DNA from 4 places in the Streptomyces sp. NPDC053755 genome. Region 2 is predicted to be linked to each of the others. Evidence: riboswitches for the same ligand, from Rfam matches in the RefSeq annotation. Region 2 holds a riboswitch; each other region holds the start of a gene.

Region 1 (4,081 bases), on a different contig from region 2:
ACCCCGCCCGCCTACACCGCCGCCCCGCTGTTCTCCGCCGCCCCGCTCATCGCGGCCCCGCTCTTCTCGATGCTGACGACCCTGCTCACCGGCATCGCCGCCGTACTGGCCTCCATCGGGCTGCACGTCTACAACGACACCCTCACCGACGTCCCGGCGCTCACCGAGACCTTCACGGTCATCACGGTCTCCGCCCTCGCCCTGCTGATCAACCGGGTCGTGCGGCGCAGCGGCGAGCGGCTGGCATCGGCGCGGGTGATCGCCGAGGCGGCGCAGAAGGCCGTGCTGCCGACGCCCGCCGAGCGGATCGGCGGGCTGCAGATCGCGGCACGCTACGAGGCCGCGCAGGCGGACGCGTTCATCGGAGGCGACCTGTTCGCCGTCCAGGACACCCCCCACGGCGTACGGCTCGTGGTCGGTGACGTACGGGGCAAGGGCCTGGACGCGGTCGAGGCCGTCGCCGTCGTCATCGGCGCCTTCCGGGAGGCGGCCGAGCAGGAGTCGACGCTGGAGGGCGTCGCCCAGCGCCTGGAGCGGGCGCTGGCCCGCGAGGGCACCCGGCGGGCCGGCCTGGACGCCGCCGAGGGGTTCACCACCGCCGTCCTGGCCGAGATCCCGCGCGGTGCCGGGCTCATCCGGGTGGTCAACCGCGGGCACCCGGAGCCGCTGCTGCTGTTCGCCGACGGCGGCCTGACCATGCTGGCGCCGACCGAGCCCGCGCTGCCCCTCGGAATGGGCGATCTGGCCGCGTGGCCGGACCGGGCAGACGCGACGCCGTACCCGCCGGGCGCCACGCTGCTCCTCTTCACGGACGGCCTCTCGGAGGCGCGCGACGCCCACGGGGCCTTCTACGACCCGGCGGAGCGTCTCGCCGGGAGGATCTTCCCGGGGCCGGAGGAGCTGCTCGACGCGCTCGTCGACGATGTGCGCCGGTACACCGGCGGCGGGACGACGGACGACATGGCGCTGTTGGCGGTGAGCCGTCCGGCGTTGGGGCAGCCGGTGCGGCGGCGGACGATGCCCGTGGTGCCGTGACGGGGGCGGTCGTGACCATCCGTGATCGAAAGATCCCGCTCCGATAACAGTTGACTTAACATCAGTTTCGAGTTGCGCACCGCCTTTTCACGGGAGGGGGGTCAAGTCGGGCCAATACCCCGCAATCCTGTGAACGATCAGTAGGAACAGCTTGGAATCAGGACCCCCTGTCTATTAACGTTCGATAACGCAGCGCGGTCGTCCCAGTCGTCGCAAGAGACGGCACCGTGCGCGTGCGCCGAATCCTGAAAGGGAACCGGGGAACCACCACTTGGGGTGAATCGGGCGCTTTCGCACCTGTGCGACCGTGCCCGTAGGAGACCTTCCTGCTCCGAACCCGTCAGCTAACCCGGTAGGCGAGAAGGAAGGAAAGGAGCACGCCTCCGTGGCGTCCAACACCCCTGCCCCCGAAGCCCCCTTCGACGCGTTCGGTGCCTCGGGTGCCGCCGGGACGGACCACGACGCGGGCACCTGGGAGGAGTGGAACCCGACCGAGGACTCCCTCCGCCAGCAGGCCCGCTCCGGAGGCCGTCACCGCGTCGTCAAGCAGCGCTCCGGCTTCGCCCGCTCCTCCACCGTCCTCGGCGTCGGTGTGATCGCCGCCGTCGGCGCGGGCGGCCTGGCCACCGCCCAGGAGAAGCCCGCCGTCTCCATATCCCTTCCCGACCTCGACCTCCCGGACGCCTCCCAGCTGCCCGGCGTCGGCGAACTCCTCGAGGACGGGACCGACGGAGCTGGCGACGTCGCCGCGACGGGCAACCTCCAGCCGCTCACCGCCACACTCGCCCTGGAGGCCGAGGGCACCGGGGCGGCCGAGGCCACCACCGCCTCCGCGTCCACCGCCGACGCGGGCGAGGCGCTGCGCGCCCGCATCCTCCAGCAGGCCGAGCAGCAGCAGGCATCCGCCGACGCCGCCGAGAAGGCCGCGGCGGAGAAGGCGGCGGCCGAGAAGGCCGCTGCCGAGGCGGCCGCCAAGGCGAGCGCCGCGGAGAAGGCGGCGGCCGAGGCGAAGAAGCAGGCCGAGGCCGAAGCGGCGGCCAAGGCCGAGGCGGAGCGCCTGGCGAAGCTCGCCGCGAGCTACGCCCTGCCCACCTCCTCCTACGTCATCACCTCCACCTTCGGCGAGTCCGGCTCGATGTGGTCCTCGGGCTACCACACGGGTCTCGACCTCGCCGCCCCCACGGGCACGCCGGTCAAGGCGGTCCACGGCGGCACCATCACCTCGGCCGGCTGGTCCGGCGCGTACGGCTACCGCATCGTCCTGGAGCTGGAGGACGGTACGGAGATCTGGTACTGCCACCTCTCCTCCATGACCGCCGCCGCCGGTCAGTCGGTGGGCACCGGCGAGACGATCGGCCGCGTGGGCGCGACCGGCAACGTCACGGGAGCCCACCTCCACCTGGAGGTCCACACCCCGGGCGGATCCGGCGTGGATCCGGCGGCCTGGCTCCGGGACAAGGGCCTGAACGTCTGACCCGGCAGGTCGGTCCTGGCCGGCGCGGCGGACGCCGCCGTGCCCGGTACGGGCCGGGCGTCCGTCAGCTGCGGTACGGGTTGTAGCCGCTGTAGTCGAGGTACTGCGGCGGCGCCCACACCTGCCCGGTGGCCCGCGCCGCGTACGTGAGCGCGGGGGAGGCCACCGCCTTGCGCTGCCAGAGGTGGTGCAGCAGTTCCTGCTCGCGGGCGGCGAAGTCCGGTTCCGCCGCGCCCCGCTCGGCCCGGTGGCGCAGGAACGCCAAGGTCGTCGCGAAGGCCTCGTACTCCCCGACCGCCTGCGCCGCGGGCTTTCCGTACGTCCGTGCGGCGAAGGCGCGGGCCATCGAGCGGGCCCGCATGGAGGAGAGCGCGAGCGGCTCGGCGGGGGAGAGCCAGCCCGCCGCCGCGTACGCCGGGAGCTGCCCGGATATCGTGCGCAGCTCCCGCTGCCGGCTCCATATCGCCAGCCAGGTCAGCAACGCGAACGCCGGCACCATGAACATGCCGTACACCAGGATGAACCCCCAGCCGCCGAACACGGCCGAGCCGTTCCACAGGGCGTGCATGCCCATGGCGAGGACCAGGCCGGCCACGGGGAGCAGGATCCGGCGGATTCGCCTCCGGCGGGCTGCGAGAGCCGCGAAGCCGAAGCCGAGGCCGGTGAGCACGGTGAAGAGCGGATGCGCGAACGGCGACATCACGATCCGCACGAAGAAGGTGCCGGCCGTCACCGAGCCGAGGCCCGAGGAGCCGAACTCCTGGTCCTCCCCGAAGGCCCTGCCGAGATAGAGGATGTTCTCGGTGAAGGCGAAGCCGGTGGCGGTGAAACCGGCGACGACGACCCCGTCGATCAGCCCGGTGAAGTCACGCCGGCGGAAGAGGAAGAGCAGCAGCACCGCGGCGGCCTTGGCGCTCTCCTCCACGACCGGTGCGACGACGGTCGCGCCGAGGGTGTCCGCCGAGGTGGGGTCGGCGGTCGCGGTCGCTATCCAGCGGACCGCGAAGGTGTTGGCGGTCAGCGCGACGAGCGCGGCCGCGAACGCGCCCCAGGCGAAGGCGAAGAGCTGGTTCTTCCACGGGCCCGGCTCCACGCGGTCGAGCCAGCGGAACGCGGCCATCAGGAGCGGCACGGGCAGCACGGCCAGACCGAGCCCGACGAGGAAACCCTCCGTCCCGGTCTCGTCCCGCACCAGCGCGAGGATCACCAGGGCGCACAGCGCGAGCACCGTGATCACCGCGACGGCCCGGACGGCCTTGCTGCGCCAGAAGGCGCGCCGGGGCCGGTAGCGCCACTGGGCACGGCCGGGGACGCCGGCGAAGGCCGGCTCCTCGGCATCCCTGGCGGGTACGGGGGAGGGAACGGGGTTCGACACGTAAGCGACCCTAACGAGCCGCACCGACAACGTGCGCGGGAGTTCCGTGCCCTGTGGAAAACCCGGCCTACACCCGCCGGAAGAGGAGGTCGTGGACCACGTGCCCCTTGTCGAGGCCCTGCCCCTCGAAGCGGGTGAGGGGGCGGAAGTCCGGGCGGGGGGCGTAGCCGCCGTCGGGCCGGGTGTTCGCGAAGCCG
Region 2 (4,081 bases):
CGAGGGGCCTTTAAGGGCCCCGCATTTCCGGGCAGCAGAATTCCACCGCCCCATTACTTCTCTTTGTATACGGCCCGGTCGTTAATTCCGGATGCTCGCGGTGTTTACGACATGTTGCGAAGCCCTCACACGGCCGCGCTCGGGCCGCTTCGGCCGGTACAGGACCAGCGAACGTTCGGCGTGCAGGGCGGTGAGGGCGCGGGCCCGCTCGGCGTCTCCGCGGGCCACCGCGTCGACGATCGCCCCGTGCTCGGCCCAGGCCTCGACCGGCTGCGCCGTCGGCTCGATCGCGTACATCCAGGCGATCTTGTGCCGCAGCTGCGTGAGCAGCGCCGTGAGCGCCGGACTGCCGGACGCCTGCGCGAGGGTCTCGTGGAACCAGCCGCCCAGGGAGCGCAGGTCGTCGCCCTGGCCGCGGCGGGCACGCTCCTGACCCAGCCTGACCAGGCCGCGCAACACCTTGAGGTGCGCGTCCGTACGCCGCTGGGCGGCGCGGGCGGCCCCCAGCGGCTCCAGGAGCGCCCGGACGTCCAGCAGGTCCGCCGCCTCCTGCTCGGTTGGCTCGGCGACGTGGGCGCCCGCGTGCCGACGGGTGACCACGAAGCCCTCCGACTCCAGGGTGCGCAGCGCCTCGCGGACCGGCACGCGGGAGACTCCGTAACGGCGCGCCAGCTGCTCCTCGGTCAGCCGGCTGCCGCGCTCGAAGAGACCGGAGACGATGTCGTCCCGAATCGCCGTGCATACCGAATGCGCCGGGATGCGCATGTTCGACCTCCGCCTTTTCCGCGCGAAACCCATCCGATGGACGTCTGTTCGTCGACTCTTCGGTGACTCTATTGCAGCGGGGCGGTATTTCCGATGGCTACGGGAGATCCATGGATATCTTTTGGCCGACGAAAAAGCCCCGGCTCGGTACGAGCCGGGGCTTTTTCGTCGGGCCTTGGGCGGCCCGGTGGCGTTCGCCGGACGCGGTCGGGTCAGACGTTCACGCCGCGGGCGCGCAGGTACGCGACCGGGTTGATGTCGGAGCCGTACTCGGCGCTCGTGCGGGCCTCGAAGTGCAGGTGCGGGCCGGTGGAGTTGCCGGTCGAGCCGGAGATGCCGATCCGCTCGCCCGGGGTGACGGTCTCGCCGACCGAGACACTGATGGCCGAAAGGTGCCCGTACTGGGTGTACGTGCCGTCGTTCATCCGGATGACGATGTTGTTGCCGTACGCGCCGCCCCAGCCGGCCTCGACCACGGTGCCGGAGCCGACGGAGACGACCTCGCTGCCGTAGGAGGCGTGGAAGTCGACGCCGGAGTGGCTGCCGGAGGACCACAGGGAGCCGCCGGTCTGGTACCCGGTGGTGACGTACGAGCCGGCGACGGGGAGCTGGAAGGAGTTCAGGCGCTTGCGCTCGGCCTCCCGGGCGGCGCGCTCCTTGGCTTCGCGGATCTCCTTGGCGCGGGCCTCGGCCTTGCGCTTCGCCTCCGCCTTGGCACGGGCCTCGGCCTTCGCCTTCGCGATGGCCTCGACGGCCTCCCGCTCCTGCGCGGCCGCCTGCACGTCGATCCGGTCCGCCAGCGACTCGGAGACGACGGCCTGGTTCATGCCGGTGTCCTCGAGCGAGCGGGTGTCCGTGTCAGCGGCGAGCGCCGGGGAAGCGAGGGTTCCGATGACGCCGGTGGTGGCGAGGGTCGCGACGCCGGCGATGCCCGCGCTGCGGCGCGCCAGACGGCTCGGACCACGATGCTTCCCGGTGGCACGGGTGAACGCCATGTAGTGGCTGATCCTTTCCTTCCTTCTCGCCTACCGGGTTAGCTGACGGGTTCGGAGCAGGAAGGTCTCCTACGGGCCCCTCCGCACGGGTGCGAAGGCGTCCGATTCACCCCAGGGACTTCGTGTGGGTCCCCGGCTCCCCAGGCTCGCGCCTGACGGGGACTCGGCGATGACTGTCCGATGCCGCGGGTGCGGCGGGTGCAACTGGCGAACAGCCGGATTGACGCTAAACGGACCGTCTTTCAATCGGCAAACGGACTCGGCTGTTTGTAAGACATGCCACAGGGCAGACACCCACCCTCCGCCTCAATACGGACAAAAGATCAACAAAGGCGAGGACCCCGACGTATGGTGACGTCGGGGTCCTCGCCGTGGCGTCTGTTCCGCCTCGATCAGCCGGTGACGACGGTGACTTCGCCGATGCCGAGCGCCCGCACGGGCTCCTCGATCTGCGCCGCGTCACCCACGAGCACGGTGACCAGACGGTCCACCGGGAAGGCGTTGACGACCGCGGCCGTCGCCTCCACCGTGCCCGTCTCCGCCAGACGCGCGTACAACTGCGCCTGGAAGTCGTCCGGAAGGTGCTGCTCGACCTGGTCGGCGAGCGTCCCCGCGACGGAGGCGGCGGTCTCGTACTTGAGCGGCGCCACACCCACCAGGTTCTGCACCGCCACATCCCGCTCCGCGTCGGTCAGTCCCTCCGCGGCGAGCGTGCGCAGCACCTTCCACAGGTCGTCAAGTGCCGGGCCGGTGTTGGGGGTGTCGACCGAACCGCTGATGGCGAGCATCGCGGCGCCGTTGCCCTCGGCGTCGGAACGGAGCACCTGTCCGAAGGACCGGACGCCGTAGGTGTAGCCCTTCTCCTCGCGCAGGACCCGGTCCAGGCGGGAGGTGAGGGTGCCGCCGAGGCAGTACGTGCCGAGGACCTGGGCGGGCCAGACGCGGTCGTGCCGGTCGGCGCCGACGCGGCCGATCAGCAGCTGCGTCTGGACCGCGCCGGGGCGGTCCACGATGACCACACGGCCGGTGTCGTCGGCCGTGATCGGCGGGACGGGGCGCGGCTCGGCGGTGTCGCCGGTCCACGCGCCGAGCGTCTCGGCGAGGACCTCGTCCAGGTCGACGTCGGTCAGGTCGCCCACGACCACGGCGGTGGCCGTGGCGGGCCGGATGTGCGCCGTGAAGAAGGCGCGGACGGCCGTGGCGTCGATCGCGGCGACGGTCTCCTCGGTGCCCTGGCGCGGCCGGGACATGCGCGAGCCGGCCGGGAACAGCTCCTTGGAGAGCTGCTTGGCCGCCCTGCGGGCCGGGTTGGCCGTCTCGTGCGGGATCTCGTCGAGGCGGTTGCGCACCAGGCGCTCGATCTCGCTGTCGTCGAAGGCCGGGGCGATCAGGGCCTCGGAGAGCAGGCCCAGCGCCTTGGGCAGCCGGGAGACGGGGACCTCGAGGGAGACGCGTACGCCCGGGTGGTCGGCGTGGGCGTCGAGTGTGGCGCCGCAGCGCTCCAGCTCGGCGGCGAACTCCTCCGCCGTGTGCTTGTCGGTGCCCTCGGAGAGGGCCCTCGCCATGATCGTGGCGACGCCGTCGAGGCCCGCGGGTTCGGCTTCCAGGGGGGCGTCGAAGAAGATCTCGACGGCCACCACCTGCTGGCCCGGACGGTGGCAGCGCAGCACGGTCAGGCCGTTGTCCAGCGCACCCCGCTCCGGGGCCGGGAAGGCCCAGGGACGTGCGGTGCCCGGCTGGGGCTGCGGGTGGAACTCCATGCTCGTCAAAGCCGCGGCAGCGTCGCTCACTGGTCCGCTCCCTCTTCCTCGTCGTTCTCGCTGACGCTGTCGCCGTGCTCGGCAGTGACCGGTTCGTACACCAGCACCGCGCGGTTGTCGGGACGCAGCCGGGCGGCGGCGACCGCCCGCACCTCGTCGGCGGTGACGTCCAGGACACGGTTGACGGCGGTCAGGGCGAGCTGCGGGTCGCCGAACAGCACGGCGAACCGGCACAGTTCGTCGGCGCGGCCGGCGACCGTGCCGAGCCGGTCGAGCCACTCGCGCTCCAACTGCGCCTGGGCCCGCTCCATCTCCTCGGGCGTGGGGCCCTCGGCGGCGAAGCGGGCCAGCTCCTCGTCGACGGCGGTCTCGATCTCGGGCACCTCCACTCCACCGGAGGTCTTCACGTCGAGCCAGCCGAGCGAGGGCGCTCCGGCGAGGCGCAGCAGGCCGAAGCCGGCCGCGACGGCCGTGCGGTCGCGGCGGACCAGGCGGTTGTGGAGCCGGGAGGACTCGCCGCCGCCGAGGACGGTGAGGGCCAGGTCGGCGGCGTCGCACTCG
Region 3 (4,081 bases), on a different contig from region 2:
GCCAGGGACGGCAGGGCACGGACGGGGCCCTGCCCAGGCCACAGCTGGGCCTGGTACGGCTTGAGGGGGGCGCCCTCCTCATGGGTCATGGCGGTGCCGACGGAGACGTTCGTCGTCGGGCTGACCGCCTCGAAGGTGCCCTCCCGCTGACCGGCGAGCACGCCGGGGGAGCCGCCGTGGTCCGCGTGCGGCGGCGTCCAGACCCACGGCTGGTGGTCGGGGTCGAACCGGTCGCTGACGGAGACGTACCCGGCCACCCGCCCCGCGTCGTCCACGCCCTCCGCCAGGTTGTGCACCAGATACTCCGCCCTGGCCACCGGCAGCGCCCGCGCCGGGCCCCCGTCGGCCGGCCACAGGACGGGGAACGAGGCGAAGGCGAAGCCCTCCTCCGACTCGTAGGAGCGCTCGGCCGCGCCGACGACGTCCCCGCGCGCGTTGATGCCGGTGACGCGGGTGACGATCGTGCCGGGACCGGAGTCCGGGGGCAGTGCGAGGGTGCGCAGCAGGCGTCCGCCCCGCCACGCCTTCGGTGTGCCGTCGGTGTCGACGGCCGCCACGACCCCGGAGTCGTTGACGTCGATGTCGGCCTGTCCCGACGTCCCGCCCTCGCCGAGGAGGCGGACAGCGGTGTCGCCCCTGCGGAAGGTGAACAGCGCCACCGTGCGGTCGGACCGCCGCGTCAGCCAGCCGGCCATGAGCCCTTTGCGGTTGACCGCGCGGACGACCCCCTCGTCGTAACCGGCGGGGAGGGGCACCGGGTGGACCCGGTCGCCGGTCCAGTACACGGGCAGGCCGCCGCTCGCGCCGACGGCGAGGCGGCGGGGCCCGAGGTCGTGCACGCCCTCGGTGGCGAACGCGCCGCCCGCCGAGGCCGCGAGCGAGGGCAGGACCTTCGGTCCCGGCTCGCAGATCCCGGCTCGCGCGGTCGCGGAGTCGGCCGTGGCGGGCCCCGCCCCGGTGATCAGAGCCGCCAGCGCGACCGCGCCGGCGCACCAGGCGATGCTTCTCTTCAACTGTCTCCCCCTTCGGCGACGACCCGCGGTCTCCCCGGCCACGGGTCTGCGAAGGGCCCATCCTGCCTTCCGCCGTCGGCACGTGGGACGGAATGCCGCAGACCGCTTACGGCCCGGTCCGGGGGCGCACGGCGACGGCGAGGTCCCGGCCCCCGAGCGGCCGGGTCCTCGCCGTCGTCGTCCTCACCGGCCGTTTAGTAGGGGCCGTTGACGTTGTCGATCGAGCCGTAGCGGTCGGCCGCGTAGTTGCAGGCGGCGGTGATGTTCGCGACGGGGTCGAAGAGGTCCATCGACGTACCGGGGACGTGATAGGCGAGGAACGTCGGCTCGATCACCTGGAGCAGGCCCTTCGAGGGAGTGCCCTTGAGGGCGTTGGAGTCCCAGAGGTTGATGGCCTGCGGGTTGCCGGAGGACTCCCGCATGATGTTGCGCTGGATCCCCTCGTAGGTGCCGGGGATCCCGTACGAGGCCATGATGTCCAGCGACTCGCGGATCCAGCCGTCGAGGTCGTTGGTATAGCGCGGAGCGGCCGGCGCGGCGGCGGGGGCGGCCGCCTGCGCCGCCTTGACGGGCGCGGCGCCGCGGTCCTGCGAACGGCTGGCGCGGTCGGCGCTCGTGCTCGCCGTGCTCTTCGGCTTGGCCTTGGCCTTCGCCTTCGGCTTGCTCGTGGTCTCGGCCTTGGCAGGCGCCTTGGGCGCGGCCGCCTGCTTCCGGAGCGTCAGTTCCAGACCCGGGTGGATGAGTGACGGATTGTCACCCACGACGCTTCGGTTGATGTCGTAAAGGACCTTCCAACCGCCGCGTACGCCCTGCTCGTGCGCGATCAGGGAAAGGGAATCACCGGCCGTGACCGTGTAGGAACGCGCCGGGGTCGAGGCGGCGGGAATCGATTCTTTGATCTTTTCCACGGCGCTGGATACGGTCTTCTCCGTGACAATTCCGGTGGGCGTTCCGGAGGCGGCGGAGGGCGTCGCGTGAGCGGCGGCGGTGGCGACCAGCGGCAGGGCCAGGGCGGCGCCGCCGGTGCCGGCGAGGGCGAGGCCACGAGTCAGGGGACGGTGCTTGGGGCGCCGGTGCTTACCGTGTGCAGGCATGATGGGTTCCTCTCCGGCGCCTGCGGGGTGAGCTGTCGGGTTCGGGCTGGAGATGCCCGGCCGCACGTGTGCGACTTCACCCCGATCCGATCCGGAATCCCGAACCGGAGAGAAAGGTGGGTCCCCCGCTCCTGCCGACGGGTGAATAGTTGGTCTTTCGGGCGGTGGCAGGATTCGGCGATCCGCTCGAATGCAGGTGACCGTAGGCGAGAAATGTCGACGGAAACAAGTCCCTGGCCGTGCGGGTAATTCCAGAATGTGTGCCCGTGGTGTGACGTGGCCCTCGGCGCGGGGAAGGCCGGGGCCGAACTCCCTTGGGCAGCAGGGGGTCGCCGGGTCGCCGGGGGCCGTTCCGGGCAGGGGCGTGATTCATGTCACCGGGGGAGTGATATCGGTTTTTATGCGTTATTCACCGTAGTGTGCAACCTCAAAAGGAAACGACATCAATATCCCTTGATATCCCTTTTGGTGCTTTATGTCCCACGAGGGTGGGGGGAGAAGGGTGCCTTGTGGCGCAAGGTAGTCGCTCACTATCATGCGCCGCATGACAAAGGAGCTGCCGGGCGCCGGCGACCAGCGGCGCAGCCAGCTTCTGCGCGGGGTGTTCGACCTCTGTCTGCTCTCCCTGATCGCCGAACGACCACGGTACGGCTATGAGTTCGTCGAAGCGCTCGCGGAGAGCGGTCTGGAGCCGGTGAGCGAGGGAAGCATCTACCCCCTGCTCGCCCGGATGGAGCGGGCCGGGCTCGTCGAGTCCTACCGGGCGCCGTCGGCCAGCGGCGGCGCGCCCCGCAAGTACTACCGGCTCACCGGGCCGGGCCGCGCCGAACTGGACAGCGGGCGAGCCGTCTGGCGGGACTTCGCCGCCCAGGCCGGCCGTGTCCTGGCAGGCCCGACCGGGCCGGATCGGCCTGACCGGGCCGACTGACCGCACCATCGAAACCGACGGGGGAGACGACCACATGACATCCGAACGTGTACTCGCGGTGTGCCGCAGCAACTGGGAGTACCGCGGCATCGACGACGCGGCCGTCCGCGACATGCTCGCCGAGCTGGCCGCCCACCTTCAGGACGCGGAGGCCGCCGGGCGCACCCCGCGCGAGGTGGTCGGGGAGGACGTCAAGGCGTTCGCCGCCTCCTGGGCCGCCGCCCGCCGGCCGCTGCACCGGCGCGTGGCGCGCCTCGCGGCCATGATCCCCTTCGTCGCGGGCGTGCTGCTGCTGATCACCCACCTGCGCCGGTGGACGCCGGCCGTGGATGTCGCCGCGGGCCACCTGGCCTTCTGTGCCGCGATCGCCGTGGTCACCGTCGCGCTCGAGCTGCGCCGAGGCTCCCTGGGCCTGGGAAGGGGCTGGCTGGTCGCGCTCGTCGCCGGCCTCCCGGCCCTCGTGATCACCGACCGGCTCGCCGGTGTGGAGCCGCTGTTCGGCGTGCCCCTGGGGGCGAGCGTGGCGCTGGTGCTTCCGGGTCTCGCGTACACCGTCGCCGACGGACGGGCTCGCCGGCGCGCGGCGGGCCAGCCGGACAGGCCGTGACCTGCCCGGGGCCGGACCGGCCCGTCTCGCACCGAGGAGGGGAGGGCCGTGGGCTCCCCGAAGGCGGAGCGGTGTGCGGTCGATCCCCGACGGGCTGAGCGCACCTCCGCACTGTCGCCGCGACCGCGACCGCGACCGGCCGTTGCCGTGACCGTGCGGCCCCGCGTGGCCGCACGGGGCGACGTACCGCGTCGGAGCCCTCGCACGCCGCCGTACCGAGAGGTCTGGACGACGACCGGCGCCCGCGCCGAGGTGGCCGACTCGCGAACACCGACGACGGCGGATTATGCGATTGCCGGGCCGTGGGCGCCGTGGAAGCCTGTGCAGCCGGACGGACGGACCGGCCGGACCGCGAACCGATGGGGGAGCATCTGTGGGTGTGTCAGCGACCGGGGCCACCGTGACGACGAAGCTCGGCGAGGTCGGGGGAACGATCACC
Region 4 (4,081 bases), on a different contig from region 2:
CAGCTGCGCGGGCTGCGCCGGCGGCGCGGGCTCACGCTGGAGGCCGCCGCCCGCAGGGCCGGCCTCTCCCCGGCGCACCTGTCCCGGCTGGAGACGGGCCGTCGCCAGCCCTCGCTGCCGATGCTGCTCGCGCTGGCCCGCATCTACGGTACGACGGTCTCCGCCCTCCTCGGCGAGGTCCCGGCCGAGCGGGACCCCGTCATCCGCGCCGGCCGGTCCGAGCCCGTCGAGGCCGACGGCTGGATCTACCACCAGGCCGGCGGGCCCGGGCGCGCGCTGCAGGCGCTCCGCGTCCACGTGCCGTACGCCACCCGTTCCGACCTCGTGCGCGTCCACCCGGGTGAGGAGTGGCTGCACGTCGTCGCCGGCCGCGTGCGGCTGTCGCTGGCCGACGCCGTGCACGTCCTGGATCCTGGCGACAGCGCCCACTTCGACTCGCTCACGCCCCATCGCATCGGTGCCGCCACGAGCGGCGGCGCCGATCTGCTCTTCGTCCACACGCTGATGCAGAGCCCCGCCGCCGAGACGTGTCTCGGTGACGGGACCGCGCTCCCGCGGTGAATCCACGGAAGGGATCCGACATGTCCGACAAATCAACTGCGGTCACCGGCGAGGAGCGAGGGGGCGGCAAGTTCCCCAAGGGGCTGGTCCTGCGCCTCTTCGCCTATCTCGTGGCCGGGCACCTCTTCGCCGGCTTCCTCTACCTGCTGTTCACGCTCGGCGGTCAGAACCCGTGACCGGTGGTCCCGGTCCCGGCCTCCCGGGCGCGCGCGGCTCCTCGCCGGCTCAGGCCTCGGTGACCAGCCGCGCGCGCAGCCGCTCCCGCGTCTCGGGGGCGAGCGCGAGGCCCTGCGACAGGTAGTTCTCCGTCGTGCCCCAGGTCCGCTCCATGGTGTCGAACGCCGCCCGGAGGTACTCCACCCGCGCGTCGAAGAGGGGGCCGAGCAGCTCCATCACCTCGGGGGCCATCGCGTCCGCGGAAGTGGAGCTGCGACGGATCTTGTAGCGGCGGTGGGGGTCGTTCGACTTGACGTAGTCCGCCTCTATCGCCTCCCGCTCGACGCCGACCGCGAGCAGTGAGATCGCTATGGACAGCCCCGCGCGGTCCTTGCCGGCGGCGCAGTGCATCAGGGCGGGCACGCTGTCGTCGGCCATCGCGTGCAGGACCCGGCTGTGCTCCGCCGTCCGGTCGACCACCATCTTCCGGTACGAACCAGCCATGCGGTCGGCCGCCTTGCCGTCGCCGAGGGCCTCGCGCAGCTGCTCCAGTGCCCCGCCGCTGACCAGCTTCCAGAACTCCTTGCCGTCGGCCGGGTCGTTCAGCGGGATGTTCACGTTCCGCACGCCGGGGAGTTCGACGTCCGCGCCCTCGACCTTCCGGTCGGCCGCGTTGCGGAAGTCGAAGACGGTGTGCAGCCCGAGGCCGGCGAGGAAGGCCGCGTCCTCCTCGGTGGCGTGCGCCAGGTGGCCGCTGCGGAAGAGGCGGCCGAACCTGACCGACCGGCCGTCCATGGTCGGCAGGCCGCCCACGTCCCGGAAGTTGCGGACCCCGCTCAGCTCGGGTTCGGTCGACGAGACCTGCGGCAGCTGCTGCGTCACGAGTGCTCCTGAGTGTTGGCGGACTTCGACGATACGAGATCGGTTCCTGGGGCAATCATTCCGGGTGGTGGCCCCCGCGCACACCCCTCGGACGGGAATGGGTGTTCTGTCCGAATTAGGGCCTTGGTGATAACGCGCCCTGGTAAAAGGGGAGATGGGTTTCGGTGCGTGAGCAGCGTCATAACCGTGACGGAACGTGCCTGATCGTCTTTCGTGAACTCCCTGCGAGAAAAGGAGACCGAGGGGGCGGCATCCACGGAGGGTGACCGGAATTCCGGGCGGAGATCAGCCCTCGGAATGCGCGGGGAATAGGACGGCTTGTTCGCGCCGACCGGCTCGTCTACGGTCACCGTCAATCCGGTCGGACCGCCGAATCCTGCCACCGTCCGGAATCCGCACCCACCCACGTATGGCAGGAGCGGGGGACCCAGGTAGTACGCCGGTCCGGTCGATCCGGAACGGCTTGGGGTGAAGTCGCGCGCCATGGCGACCGGGCAACTCCAGCCCGAACCCGACAGCTCACCTCGCAGGCGACGGAGAGGAATTCGCCATGCCCGCGAAGGGTAAGCACCGCCGTCCCAAGGTCAACCCGATCACGCGCGGATTCGTCGCCGCCGGAACGGGCGGCGCCGTCGTCGCCCTGCCGCTCCTCGGCGCGACCGGAGCCCACGCCGCCGAGAAGTCCGCTCCCGCCGCGACCCCCGAGCAGGCCGTCGCCGCCGTCGCCGCCGCTCCCGCGAAGGCCCCGGCCGCCGCCAAGGCCAAGCCCAGGACGTACTCCGTCGTCGCCGGGGACTACCTGTCCAAGATCGCCACCGAGCACCACCTGGCCGGCGGCTGGAAGAAGCTCTACCAGGACAACCGGCAGGTCGTCGGCGAGAACCCCTCCCTGATCTTCCCCGGCATGAAGCTCACCATCGGCGCCAAGTCCACCGCCAAGGCGCCCGCGCCCAAGGCCGCTGCCCCCAAGGCCGCGCCGAAGGCCGAGAAGTCCTCCTCCGACGACTCCGCGACGCGCAGCTCCCGCAGCGCCGAGCGCACGGCGGCGGCGCCCGCCCAGGAGCCGCGGGCCGCGGCCTCCGGCTGGGTCGCCCCGGTCGGCAACGGCATCTCCACCCCGTACCGCGCCTCCGGCTCCATGTGGTCCTCCGGCTACCACACCGGCGTCGACTTCATGGCCTCCTCCGGCACCTCGGTCAAGGCCGTCGGCGCCGGCACGGTGTACTCCGCCGGCTGGAGCGGGTCGTACGGCAACGAGGTCGTCATCCAGCACGCCGACGGCACCTACTCGCAGTACGCCCACCTCTCCTCCCTCTCCGTCTCCGCCGGCCAGTCCGTCAGCGGTGGCGACGAGATCGGGCTGTCCGGTTCCACCGGCAACTCCAGCGGTCCGCACCTGCACTTCGAGATGCGCACCGGGCCGGGCTACGGCTCGGACATCGACCCGCTCGAGTACCTGCGCCAGAAGGGCGTCGGCGTCTGACGCGTCCCGCGCACCCGCTGCCCCCCGGGGGCGCACCGGGCCCGGCACCTTCGTGCCGGGCCCTTCGCGTATTCCGCCTTGGTGCAATCTTGACCGGTGGCATATCTCACCCTCCGTCAACACCTCCTTACGGTCGCGTAGGTCACACCCGTAAAGGAAAGATGTGCTCCCGTGGCAGACGATTCGAGATCAAGAGACATGGACGTATTCGGGTCGTACGCGGCGATCGGCGACAGCTTCACCGAGGGCGTCGGAGATCCCGGCCCCGACGGGAAGTACCTCGGCTGGGCGGACCGTTTCGCGGTCCTGCTCGCCGACCGGCTGCCGGAGCCCGACGCGTTCCGTTACGCCAATCTGGCCGTACGCGGCCGCCTCCTCGACCAGATCGTGGAGGAGCAGGTCCCGAGGGCCAAGGAGCTGGCCCCCGACCTGGTGACCTTCTGCGCGGGCGGCAACGACATCATCCGGCCCGGCAGCGACCCGGACGCCGTCGCCGAGCGCTTCGAGCGCGCCGTCGCCGACCTCACCTCCGCCGTCGGCACCGTCATGGTGACGACCGGGTTCGACACCCGCGACGTCCCCGTGCTGCGCCATCTGCGGGGAAAGATCGCCACCTACACCGCCCACGTCCGGGCCATCGCGGACCGCTACGGCTGCCCGGTCCTGGACCTGTGGTCCCTCAAGTCCGTCCAGGACAGGCGGGCTTGGGACGGCGACAGGCTGCACCTGTCGCCCGAGGGGCACACCCGCGTCGCGCTCCGGGCGGCCCAGGTCCTCGGCATCCAGGTCCCCGCCGACCCCGACCAGCCGTGGCCGCCCCTGCCGCCGCGCGGCACGCTGGAGGTGCGCCGCGACGACATCCTGTGGGCCCGGGAGTACCTGGTCCCGTGGATCGGCCGCCGGCTGCGCGGTGAGAGCTCGGGCGACCACGTGCTGGCGAAGCGGCCCGACCTCATGCCCCTGTAGGCGTACCCGCCCCGCGCGGCGCGGCCGGCACGG

Evidence for each region. Region 2 has a riboswitch for cyclic di-AMP ahead of AB0K65_RS03345 (M23 family metallopeptidase). Riboswitches for the same ligand answer to the same signal wherever they lie in the genome.
Region 1: it holds a riboswitch for cyclic di-AMP, as region 2 does, so the genes downstream of both, AB0K65_RS31485 (M23 family metallopeptidase) here and AB0K65_RS03345 (M23 family metallopeptidase) in region 2, are expected to answer to the same signal.
Region 3: it holds a riboswitch for cyclic di-AMP, as region 2 does, so the genes downstream of both, AB0K65_RS19035 (LysM peptidoglycan-binding domain-containing protein) here and AB0K65_RS03345 (M23 family metallopeptidase) in region 2, are expected to answer to the same signal.
Region 4: it holds a riboswitch for cyclic di-AMP, as region 2 does, so the genes downstream of both, AB0K65_RS06170 (LysM peptidoglycan-binding domain-containing M23 family metallopeptidase) here and AB0K65_RS03345 (M23 family metallopeptidase) in region 2, are expected to answer to the same signal.

What each region holds. Positions count from the first base shown of each region.
Region 1 is NZ_JBFASK010000062.1:15,578-19,658, reverse strand. It holds gene AB0K65_RS31490 (PP2C family protein-serine/threonine phosphatase) at 1-1,035, shown strand, start outside; cyclic di-AMP (ydaO/yuaA leader) riboswitch at 1,262-1,409, shown strand; gene AB0K65_RS31485 (M23 family metallopeptidase) at 1,421-2,509, shown strand; gene AB0K65_RS31480 (PrsW family intramembrane metalloprotease) at 2,574-3,884, opposite strand; gene trmB (tRNA (guanosine(46)-N7)-methyltransferase TrmB) at 3,952-4,081, opposite strand, start outside.
Region 2 is NZ_JBFASK010000002.1:116,017-120,097, reverse strand. It holds gene AB0K65_RS03350 (GntR family transcriptional regulator) at 82-765, opposite strand; gene AB0K65_RS03345 (M23 family metallopeptidase) at 978-1,760, opposite strand; cyclic di-AMP (ydaO/yuaA leader) riboswitch at 1,773-1,939, opposite strand; gene AB0K65_RS03340 (pitrilysin family protein) at 2,153-3,550, opposite strand; gene AB0K65_RS03335 (pitrilysin family protein) at 3,547-4,081, opposite strand, start outside.
Region 3 is NZ_JBFASK010000018.1:116,480-120,560, forward strand. It holds gene AB0K65_RS19030 (hypothetical protein) at 1-1,013, opposite strand, end outside; gene AB0K65_RS19035 (LysM peptidoglycan-binding domain-containing protein) at 1,208-2,107, opposite strand; cyclic di-AMP (ydaO/yuaA leader) riboswitch at 2,112-2,297, opposite strand; gene AB0K65_RS19040 (PadR family transcriptional regulator) at 2,652-3,035, shown strand; gene AB0K65_RS19045 (hypothetical protein) at 3,070-3,642, shown strand; gene AB0K65_RS19050 (carboxylesterase family protein) at 4,043-4,081, shown strand, end outside.
Region 4 is NZ_JBFASK010000004.1:8,655-12,735, reverse strand. It holds gene AB0K65_RS06185 (XRE family transcriptional regulator) at 1-561, shown strand, start outside; gene AB0K65_RS06180 (DUF6126 family protein) at 582-737, shown strand; gene AB0K65_RS06175 (tyrosine-protein phosphatase) at 787-1,599, opposite strand; cyclic di-AMP (ydaO/yuaA leader) riboswitch at 1,957-2,145, shown strand; gene AB0K65_RS06170 (LysM peptidoglycan-binding domain-containing M23 family metallopeptidase) at 2,150-3,082, shown strand; gene AB0K65_RS06165 (SGNH/GDSL hydrolase family protein) at 3,281-4,048, shown strand; gene AB0K65_RS06160 (STM4011 family radical SAM protein) at 4,035-4,081, opposite strand, start outside.